Regions from separate parts of the Frankia sp. CcI49 genome, predicted to be linked through region 1. Evidence: riboswitches for the same ligand, from Rfam matches in the RefSeq annotation. Region 1 holds a riboswitch; each other region holds the start of a gene.
The links. A riboswitch is a leader RNA that binds a small molecule or an ion and turns the genes downstream of it on or off. The one in region 1 is predicted to bind cyclic di-AMP.

Region 1 (3,271 bases):
AGGCGCCGGCGGCCCTGGCTCACGCCGCAGGTGGGCTCGGGGTGGCCAATGTGGCGATCGCGGTGCTGTGGTGACGATGGCAGCCGGGCGGGCCTTCACGGCCCACGGGTGATCGCGGGCTGCGGGCTGCGGGCTGGGGACTGCGGGCTGGGGACTGCGGGCTGGGGGGGGCACCGGGCGTCGGCGGGATGGCCGACGCCCGGTGCCTCGTGCGTGCAGCCGGTGCGGGGGCGCCGAGTCAGTGCCCTTCCGGTGCCTCGACCAACTCGGTGAGCACACCGCCGACACCCTTCGGGTGCATGAAGGCGATGCGGCTGCCGGCCGTGCCGTGCACGGGCGTCTTGTTGACCAGGTCGAAGCCGGCGACGGTGAGCGCCGCCAGCGCGGAGTCGATGTCACCCACGCCGTAGGCGATGTGGTGGATGCCCGGCCCCTTCTTGGCCAGGAACTTGCCGACCGGGGTGTCCTCGCGGATCGGCTCCAGCAGCTGGACGTAGGAACCGCCGGTGTCGCCCTTGTGGACCAGCAGCATGGCCTCGCGCACGCCCTGCGCCTCGTTGGTCTCCTGATGCGCGACCGTCAGGCCGAATGCAGCCTCGTAGCGAGGAATGGCCTCCTCCAGCGAGGCCACGGCGATCCCGACATGGTCGATCCTGGTCAGCACAACATCGCTCCTGGTCGTAGGACGGTCGGCCCGTGGCGGCGTCCGGCCCGGGCCCAGCCTCCKAGAGTGCCCGGATACGGCGTTGCGGTCCACTGAATCCAGTACGCCGTGTCCCGGTCACCACCGACCTGTGGCGCGCGTCACCCCGGGCCTCGTCGAAGTTTCATGACGAGTGGTGCGGGAAGGTCCCAGTCACCGCAGTCGGTATGAATTCCCCGCTCGGACCCACAAGAAGATCCGTGTTGTCTGTAGTGATTAATGGAAGGCGTGTAACGGTGCCTGGAGCTCGGCTGGATCGCATTTCTGCCGAGTCGATGCCAGGGGTGCGGCTTATCGCCGGAAAACGCGGCGTCCCCGCCGTGACGCCTCTGGATGTCCAGGGGCCCGCGGCGGGGACGGTGCGTCGAGTCGATCGACGATTCCGATCAGCTTACGAGGGGCAGCTGATCGATCGGTCGCTCGCTCGGGTATTCGGTTGTGCGGCCGATCAGCCGAACAGGGCCTTGTGGGTGAGCGGGCCGATGACGCCGTCGGGCACCAGGCCGTGCTTCTTCTGGAAGTCGATGACCATGTGGTTGGTCTGCGGTCCGAAGTAGCCGTCGACGACGATCGGGTAGCCGAGCTTACGCAGCTGGTCCTGCACCAGGGAGACATCCCAGCGGGGGCCGGACACGCCCAGCCGCATGTAGCCCGAGTCGACGGCGCGGTTGGCGCTGGTGGACGGCGCGGTGGACACCGTGGTGCTCACCGAGTTGCCCACGGCCGCGGCTGCTGCGGCTCCACGAGCCAGGTACTTCGTGTGCATGCCGTTGGTGTAGGCACTCCACGCGGTGATGCCCTGGCTCTGGCAGACCTGCCGTGCGGCCCAGGCGTTGACGTTCGGGTCGTAGAGGTCGCGGTTTCCGACCCAGCTGGCATGCGCGCGCATGTTGATCTGCCACAGGCCGCGGGAGTCCTCGCCGACGGTCGCGTGGGCGGTGGTGTTGCCGCCGGACTCGGCGAGCGCGACGGCGACCCAGGTGCTCAGCGGAATTCCGCGGCAGGAGTTCAGGCCGGCGTTCTTCGCCGCCTGCGCGATGCTGGTGTCCGAGATTACCGCCGCGCTGGCGGGGCTCGCGGTGAAGAACAGGCCGGCGGATGCCCCGATGACGCTCGCCGCGGCAACAGCAGCGGAGCGACCACGGCCTCGGCGGCGGACGCTGGGGGACTTGCGGTGCTTTCCGGTCGACATCAAGATATCTCGTTTCTACGTTGAAGAGCAGGCGGGTAGGGCGTCTTCGGGCGCCAGTGATCCGTACACGGATCAATGAGTCGCGACGAAATGGGGTCGCGAAAAAAGGCGCACGAATGGACGCGCGTTCTGCTATCGGCGTGAAATTTGTCCGGGCCCGAGCGGGCCCCAGATCTCCGGTGTCAACCCCGGGTTACGGGCGCGGCGTTACCGCGGCGGCGTTCCGGGGGACGGATGCAGTCCCGGCTGCTATTCCAAGCATGCGTACACGCAGATCCTTCCCGTACGCCTGCGAGGTTAGCTGTCGGGTTCGGGCCGGGAAGCCCGGTCGGCGCGCGCTGCGCGGCGACTTCACCCCGAGGACGGCCGCCTGGGTGCGGTGGCCATCCGGAGGAACCTGGTTCCCCCGCTTCTGCCCTGGTGGTCACTAGGAGGGGACGACGGGCCTAGGGCAGAACTCGGCGTACGACCCGTCGCTTGTTTGGTGCCAACACACCGTAACGAACTACTAAGGGTAGTCGCAAGTCCCAGTTTTTGCCCTTTTGTGGCGCTACCTAGTCACGATGCGTACAACAGGTTGGTGTATGCGCACTGTACGCGACGAAGAGGGGGAGGGGGTCCGCCGAGTACCGCCGGTGCCGCCGATGTGGTGTATGCGGCGTTCTGCCGGCTGCTTGAGCTGCGCGTGGTGACCGGGTCGTCCGCGGAGGGTGGTGACCGATCCGCAGTGATCCCTGGCAGGCCTGTCGGCTCGCGATCGCCGAATCGGCTGTGATGTGCGTAGCATCTCCGGCGAGAGTGGAATACCGGACCCCTGCCCCGTCCCCGTGGGGCCCTCGCCGACGTCCTACGGTGACTGGCGGGGCGGTTCCGCGGAACCGCCCCATACGTCGCGGGCAAGCTGGCGGTGTGGGCGCTCTCCCGTCGACCGCGCCGTCAGGAACAGGCTCGCCCGGCCAGCGGACCGGGCGAGCCCGAGCGGATGTGCGATGTGATCAGACCCAGCCGGACATCGGGTAGGCCGTCATCAGGTCGCGCACCTCGCCGGCGATGCGGCTGATGGTGGTCTCGTCGTCGTCGCCCGCTGCCTTGACGGCCTCGTCGATCCAGCCCGCCAGCGTCGGCATCTGCTCCGGCTGCAGTCCGCGGGTGGTGATCGCGGCCGTTCCCAGCCGGACGCCGGACGGGTCGAACGGCTTGCGCGGGTCGAACGGAACGGTGTTGTAGTTGAGCTCGATACCGGCCCGGTCCAGCGCCTTCGCGGCCGGCTTGCCGGCGACGCCACGGCTGGTCAGGTCGATCAGGATCAGGTGGTTGTCGGTGCCGCCGGTGACGAGGTCGAAACCGCGGGCGGACAGCGCCTCGGCGAGCGCCTT
Region 2 (3,271 bases), on a different contig from region 1:
ACGCGGCCGAGTACGAGCGGCTCGGCTCGGCGGCCGGCTACTACGACGACTTCCAGGACGGCCGCGACCCGGCCGGCATCACCACCCAGGATCCGGAGCTCGCGGCCCGGCTCGACCCGCTCGAGGGCGGCCGGCGGCTCGCGAACTACCTGCGGGTGCTGACCATGGAGGCGCAGACGCTGGCCCGGGCCTGCGGCAAGGCGCACCTGCGCAATCTGGAGCCCGAGGACCTCGTCGCGCTGACGGTCGAAGCCGCGGCGATGGCCCGGGTGCCGCTCGCCGGGACCACCTGGATCCCGGGCGCCGACCGGTGAACGGGGAGACGCGCTGAGCGGCGAGCCGCCCGGGCAGCCGAGCAGCCAGCCACCCGGGCAGCCGAGCAGGCGGCCGGACGGTCAGCGGAGCAGGCGACCGGACGGATCGGGCAAAGAGGGCGCCATCGCTAGTGTTTCGGGTGTGGGGGAGGAGAACGCGTCCCGGCAGGGGCGGCTGGAGCGTGCCATCGCGGGCAACGTCCGGCGCCTGCGCCATGACCGTGGGCTGACCCTGGCCGAGCTCGCGACGCGCAGCGGTGTGTCCAGCGCGATGATCTCGAAGGTGGAGAACGCGTCGATCTCCTGCAGCCTGACCACGCTCGACCGGCTCGCCGAGACGCTCGACGTGCCGGTGACGTCGCTGTTCCGCGGCGCGGACGCCGCCCGGGAGGCGGTCTTCACCCGCGCCGGCACCGGGCCGCGGATCACCCAGCGCGGGACCCGGGTGGGCCACGAGTACACCCTGCTCGGCGCGCTGCGCGGCCCGCACAAGCGGATGGAGGCCCACATCGTCACGCTGACCGAGCGCAGCGAGGAGTTCCCGCTCTTCCAGCACCCGGGTACCGAACTGCTCTACATGCTCGAAGGGGAGATGATCTACGGCCACGGCGATGCCAGCTACGTCATGCGCCCCGGCGACGCGCTGCAGCTTGACGGCGAGGGTGCGCACGGGCCGAGGGAGCTGGTCCAGCTGCCGATCCGGTTCCTGTCGGTCGTGGCCTACGGCGAGGTCGGCGCCGGCCAGCCCTGACCCCACCGGGTGCGGTGCCGGCGAAAACGGATCAAGTCATGATGTGTCGAAATTCGGGCCGGAAAAATTCTTCGTCGCCACGGCGGGAAATTCGGTCGCGGGCCCGATCGTGCCACGCACCTTGCGCAGTGGTTGGGTTGACGGGTGGTGACGAATCGCTGACGCCGGTCGCATGGCGCCGGGAGAAAAAGGGCGAATTCTCGGCCGGCTAGACGTAACGCGGAAGAAATTCAAGACCGAGGTGTCGGATGTGACGCTCCTCACAAAGCCTTTGAATTGGTTTGTGGCTCGTGTGTAACGTCACTGCCGTGCTTCCGACTGGGGAGCGCACATCGGGTGGCCCGCCGAATCCTGCCCCACCCGGTGATTAACAAAACCGCAGGCAGGAGCGGGGGACCCAGGTTTCCCGGACGTCGAATTGCGGACGTCCTTGGGGTGAAGCCGCCGAGAGCGCGATCTGAAAGCGCCGGCCGGCCGGGCCATTCCCGGGCCCGAACCCGACAGCTAACTTCGCAGGCGTGGGGGAAGGACACCATTTTGTCCACTATTACCTCGGCTGCCCGCAGGAACCGTCGTTCCATCCGTCGGGGCCGTGCTCTGCTCGTCGCGCCGGTGCTCGCCGCGACCATCGGTGGCGGTATCGCGATGTCCCAGCCGGCGAGCGCCGCTGCCCGGCCGGACGCACAGCGCTTCCTGAGCGCGGTTGTCCCCTGTGAGTCCGGCGGTAACCCCCGCGCGGTGAACTCCATCGGCGCGGGTGGCCTGTTCCAGTTCCTTCCCGGCACCTGGCACGGCGTCGGCGGCAAGGGCCTGCCGCAGAACGCCAGCGTCGCCGAGCAGTGGAAGCGCGCCCACATCCTGTACGCGCAGCAGGGCACCAGCCCCTGGTACTCCTCGAAGAGCTGTTGGGGCGGCAGGATCTGACCCGCAGCAGACAACACCGGTGCGCCCGTGACGTTCTCATGACGTTGCGGGCGCATCGGTGTTTGTGTGGCGTGTGAGTGGTTGTTGATTGTTGTTCGTTGTCTTCGTTTGGTATCCCCTGGGTCTGCTATCAGGCATCTGACAGCAGGCTGACAGCTGCCTGATAGCTTCGCTGTCCTTCCGGCCCGATAGAGCACGTATGTCGTGTGTGCCTGCCGCGCGGGAGGCATCCGGTGGTTGCGCCGGTGCTGGCATGCGTGGGGGTGGACGAGACGTGGCTGTTCGCGATCTGTTTCGACTGAGCGAGTATGCGCCGGGCGAGGGCCGGGGCGGACCGTCCGCGGTACGGGACGTCGCGGGCAAGCCGGCGCCCTCGGCGTTGGGAAGACGACCGCGCCAGCTCCCGTCGAAGCGCCACGGGCTTTTCCTGGCGGTCATCGCGTTCACCGTGTCGTCCTGCTCGGGTGACGTCGCCGCGAGGCCCGAGACCGCGGTCACTTCGGGAGCGGCCTCGCCGGGGCCTGCCACGTCAGCACCGCGCGTGCTGGGTCTGTGGCCCGAGGACTTCGTGCTGACCGAGGACCTGGCGACAACCTATTTCTCCGGCGTTCCCGCCGAGACCGATACCGCCGCTGTCCAGCCCGGGAAACGGTACCCCCCTGAGTTCGCGGACTGCCTCGGCCTGTCGGCGACGGACCTCAACTACGAGCCCGAGGCGACCGCTGTCGGCGCGATCTTCGTGAGTGATGACGGGGACTCGTTCATCTCGTCCTACGCCGAGATAGTGACCGAGAAGCAGGCCGCTGCCGTCCGTGCGATGTGGGCCAATCCCCGGTTCGCGGACTGCTCGGGCAGGGAGACCCAGGCCCGAATCGACGAGTCCGGCGCCGACCCCGACGGGCTCGAATATCAGCTGGCCGGGGTCCAGCGTCCCCCGGCGCCGACTGGAGCCGCTGGGTATCTGCGCGTGACGTTGCAGGTGCGAGAGCAGGAATTCACCTACGACATGGCGGTGGACAACCTCGTCTTCATCGTCGATCACGTCGCGGTGACCGTCACGTACACGAACTACGAGCCCGCCCCGCCGATGGATCGGCTGCAGCTGATCGCTGACCAGATCTCCGGCAAGCTGGCCCAGCAGCAGCTGCGCCCCATCGCCGGCCGGCCCACGTCGGCCGGTACCGGGCTCCAGGCCGCGGGGAAGGCTGACCCCTCGACCGTGCTTCCGGCGGTGGCCTGAGGCGCGGTGGCCTGAGTAGACAACACCAGTGCGCCCATAGCG
Region 3 (3,271 bases), on a different contig from region 1:
CCACCCGCACCCCGCCCATGCCACGGGGCCATGACGGTCGTCGCGATCGATCACAGGCCACAAGCCACATCACTTATTGTGACGATCAGTCGGATGGCATCCAGTGGCCAGAACGGCGCAAGCCACTCGCCCGCCGCTTCGCTCCGTCACATCCGAAACCTTCCGTTGTCGACACGGAGATCTCCGATCGCTGGATCACACGGCAACCGATGATGATCCATCCAGTCGGGTGCATCCGTTGGTCGACACCCGTCTGGTGGCCTCGACGCGCGCCGTCGTCCGTTGACTATGTGCCGGATCCTGCCGACCGCACGCCTAAAATCCCATGCGTCGACTAACGTAACCAACCGTGTCGGAACTTCGGCGATGGTCGAGAGCGGGGCGATGGTGCGCCTCCAGGCTGCCTTCCGCCCAGATCACGACGCCCCTCCAGCAGGCCCGCACCGCAGGCCGCGGCCGGAGTCAGCCATGACGCACCCCCAGCCGAGGCGACACGAGCTCTCGCTCCTGCCCGGCCGCGGCGATCTGATGGCCGAGCTCGCCAGCCGCCTGGAGGCTCTGGACGCGCTGCTCAGCCGGCTGGAGGACGCGGAGCGCCAGGCCGCGGACGCCGGCGAGCACATCATTCGCACCAGGCAGTGGCAGGAGGACACGGTCCGGACGCTCCAGGAGGAGCGAGCCCGGATGCGTCAACGCCAGCAGGCTCTGGACGATCTCGCCGAGCACGCGCGCGCGGCCGTCGAGGCCATGCAGAGCAGCTACCGCACTCTTCCGCCCGAGGTGACACAGCTCGCGATCGAGCTGCAGGTGCTCCACAACTCCGGGTTCCTGAGCCGCCGGAGCGGCCGTCCGCGCTGAGCCGGCCGTCCGCGCCRAACAACCGTTCCCCTGGGCAGGCCCGTCCACGCCGAGCCGGCCCGTCCACGCCGAGCCGCCGTCCGCGCCGAGCCGCACCCCTCCGTGGCCGTGCTTCACGGCCCGCTCCGGCGTCTGTTGCGGGCCGCCAGTTCGGAACTTCTCGTCACCTAAAGTGTTTGTCCGTGATCCTCGTGTGGCCGTCCAAAAACGTGACGTGAAGCTCAGCACCCCCTCTGACCTGGGCAGATGCGCTCCCGCAAGGGGCACTTCTTTGCACACTCGGTGTAGTTGGGGGGGACTAGTGTTTACCCACACCATCCGTGTGGACTAGTCTCGCTTGCGACGTCACGACAACACCGGGCCGAACGCCGAATCCTGCCCGCGGCCCCGGTGTCCCCTCCGAGTCGTCACCTCGGGCAGGAGCGGGGGACCCACCTCCACCGACCGGCACCAAGTAGTGGTGCGGGTCTAGGGGTGAAGTCCATCGCACGAAGGTCGCGCGACGGACCGGGCAGCCCAGCCCGAACCCGACAGCTCACCTCGCAGGCGTACGGGAAGGAACGCAACGTTGTCTGCGCAAAGCGTGCAGCTTGATACCGAGAGACGCCGGCAGCAGGAAGGCCGCGGCCGCCACCGGGCACCGTCAGCCCCCACGGCGTCGAGTCGAGCAAGAGCCAGGGCCCGAGCTGTGGCCGCCGTCACCACCGGGACTGTGGCAGTCTCCGGGGTCGCGCTCGCCGGATGTGCTCCGGACACCAACGCGGACGCTGCGTTTGATGAGGCGTCGAACACCGCCCCGATGACCCTCGCGACGCAGATCGGCTCGCGACTGGCCGTCGACGGGGCCATCCAGGTTGCGTCCGTGGCCGGCAGTGGGTCCACCACCGTGCTCGACGCCACCACCGACATCTCCGCGCCGACCCTCTCCTCGAAGGTCGACGTGGGCCTGCGGGTGACCAACCCCGAGGTCACCGTCAACGCGAACGAGCCGGTCAACATCGGTTTCTCGCTCTACGACGAGCAGACCAAGGCCCCGCTGGCCGACCAGCTCATCAAGGTCCAGGTCAAGCTGCCCACCGGGTGGGCGACCTTCCTGCACCTCACCACGGACGACCGGGGCCAGGCCTCCTACACGGCCCGAGTCCTGACGACCACCAACGTCACGGCGATCTTCGATGGTACGGACTCGCTGCAGTCCGCCCACTCCGAGAACGACGCCACCCTGACGGTTCGCCCCCCCGTGCCGGCGCAGGCCTCCCGTCAGGCCGTCCGCTCGACCGTCGAGGTCGAGACGCCCGTCGTCAGCGTGAACGTCGGAGCGAACACGATCGGCGAGAAGGCCGTCTACCTGGCATCGCTCCAGGCCGGCAAGCCGTACATCTACGGCGCGGAAGGCCCGAACTCGTTCGACTGCTCCGGGCTCGTGCAGTACGTCTACAAGCAGCTCGGCAAGAGCGTGCCCCGCACGACGGACCAGCAGTACGCGGCGACCACGCACATCTCCCAGTACAACAAGGCCCCCGGCGACCTGATCTTCTTCGGCACCCCGGGCAACATCTACCACGTCGGTATCTACGCCGGCGACGGCAAGATGTGGGTCGCCCCGCACAGTGGCGATGTCGTCAAGCTGCAGACGATCTACACCACTTCGTACCTGGTCGGCCGCGTCGCCTGAGCACCGTGAGTACCGGCCGGCCCACCTTGCTTTGCCGGCTGGCTCCGGGCTCCCCCCTGTTCACCTGATAAGCCGCACGCACTGACGGGGCAGCACGGATCGCCCTGTCCTCGGAACGAGCCGCCGCGCGATCTCCCCCTCCGGTCGCGCCCGGCTCCCGCCGCCGGGTCGGCGTTGGTCGGGATTGACTCCGGCCCGGCGGTCACCAGATCCGATGTGTGGTCCCCTGCACCGGACCGCAGCCTCACCTTCCGCAGACCTGCGAGCACGCCCCGTAGCCCGCACCGCCAGGAAGTGCCTGACGCCGCGCGACTCGCGCTCGCCGCGTGACCGTCTCGACACTTCCAGCACTTAGGCCGTTGCGACATCATTCTACTTCGGCATAAGCGGTGTAGATGCGGCGCAAACCGTCCAGAATGCGACCATCGGGCATCAACACCTGCCGCATAAACAAAACAGAACCACACGCGCCACCCACCCGGATCCGCAGATCGTAGATCCTTCCGGTGGGATGGACGTCAGATCCCCCCCCATCTGACGTCCATCCGGCCGGAAGGCCTCGGACTCCGCTGGTCGCCGTTCCGATCCCCCCCCCATTGGACCGGCGGCCAGCGGACCCTCCGCCACCCGGCCTCCTTGTGGCCTGTCGACGCCGTTACCCCCCTCCCGGCGACGCCGACAGGCCACGCGGGCCCCGACCGTGACTCCTCACCGGGATCACGGTCGGGGCCCGAACAG

Region 2: linked by a shared signal. The riboswitch ahead of CcI49_RS36210 (transglycosylase family protein) and the one ahead of CcI49_RS31455 (peptidoglycan-binding protein) in region 1 are both predicted to bind cyclic di-AMP.
Region 3: linked by a shared signal. The riboswitch ahead of CcI49_RS30245 (C40 family peptidase) and the one ahead of CcI49_RS31455 (peptidoglycan-binding protein) in region 1 are both predicted to bind cyclic di-AMP.

The regions. Positions count from the first base shown of each region.
Region 1 covers NZ_MOWP01000036.1:28,674-31,944, forward strand. The annotation lists gene CcI49_RS31445 (hypothetical protein) at 1-74, shown strand, start outside; gene mce (methylmalonyl-CoA epimerase) at 239-664, opposite strand; gene CcI49_RS31455 (peptidoglycan-binding protein) at 1,152-1,895, opposite strand; cyclic di-AMP (ydaO/yuaA leader) riboswitch at 2,168-2,369, opposite strand; gene glyA (serine hydroxymethyltransferase) at 2,891-3,271, opposite strand, start outside.
Region 2 covers NZ_MOWP01000045.1:4,274-7,544, reverse strand. The annotation lists gene CcI49_RS36220 (FMN-binding glutamate synthase family protein) at 1-314, shown strand, start outside; gene CcI49_RS36215 (XRE family transcriptional regulator) at 457-1,065, shown strand; cyclic di-AMP (ydaO/yuaA leader) riboswitch at 1,398-1,598, shown strand; gene CcI49_RS36210 (transglycosylase family protein) at 1,603-1,989, shown strand; gene CcI49_RS36205 (hypothetical protein) at 2,264-3,229, shown strand.
Region 3 covers NZ_MOWP01000034.1:10,948-14,218, forward strand. The annotation lists gene CcI49_RS30240 (hypothetical protein) at 469-858, shown strand; cyclic di-AMP (ydaO/yuaA leader) riboswitch at 1,254-1,421, shown strand; gene CcI49_RS30245 (C40 family peptidase) at 1,547-2,533, shown strand.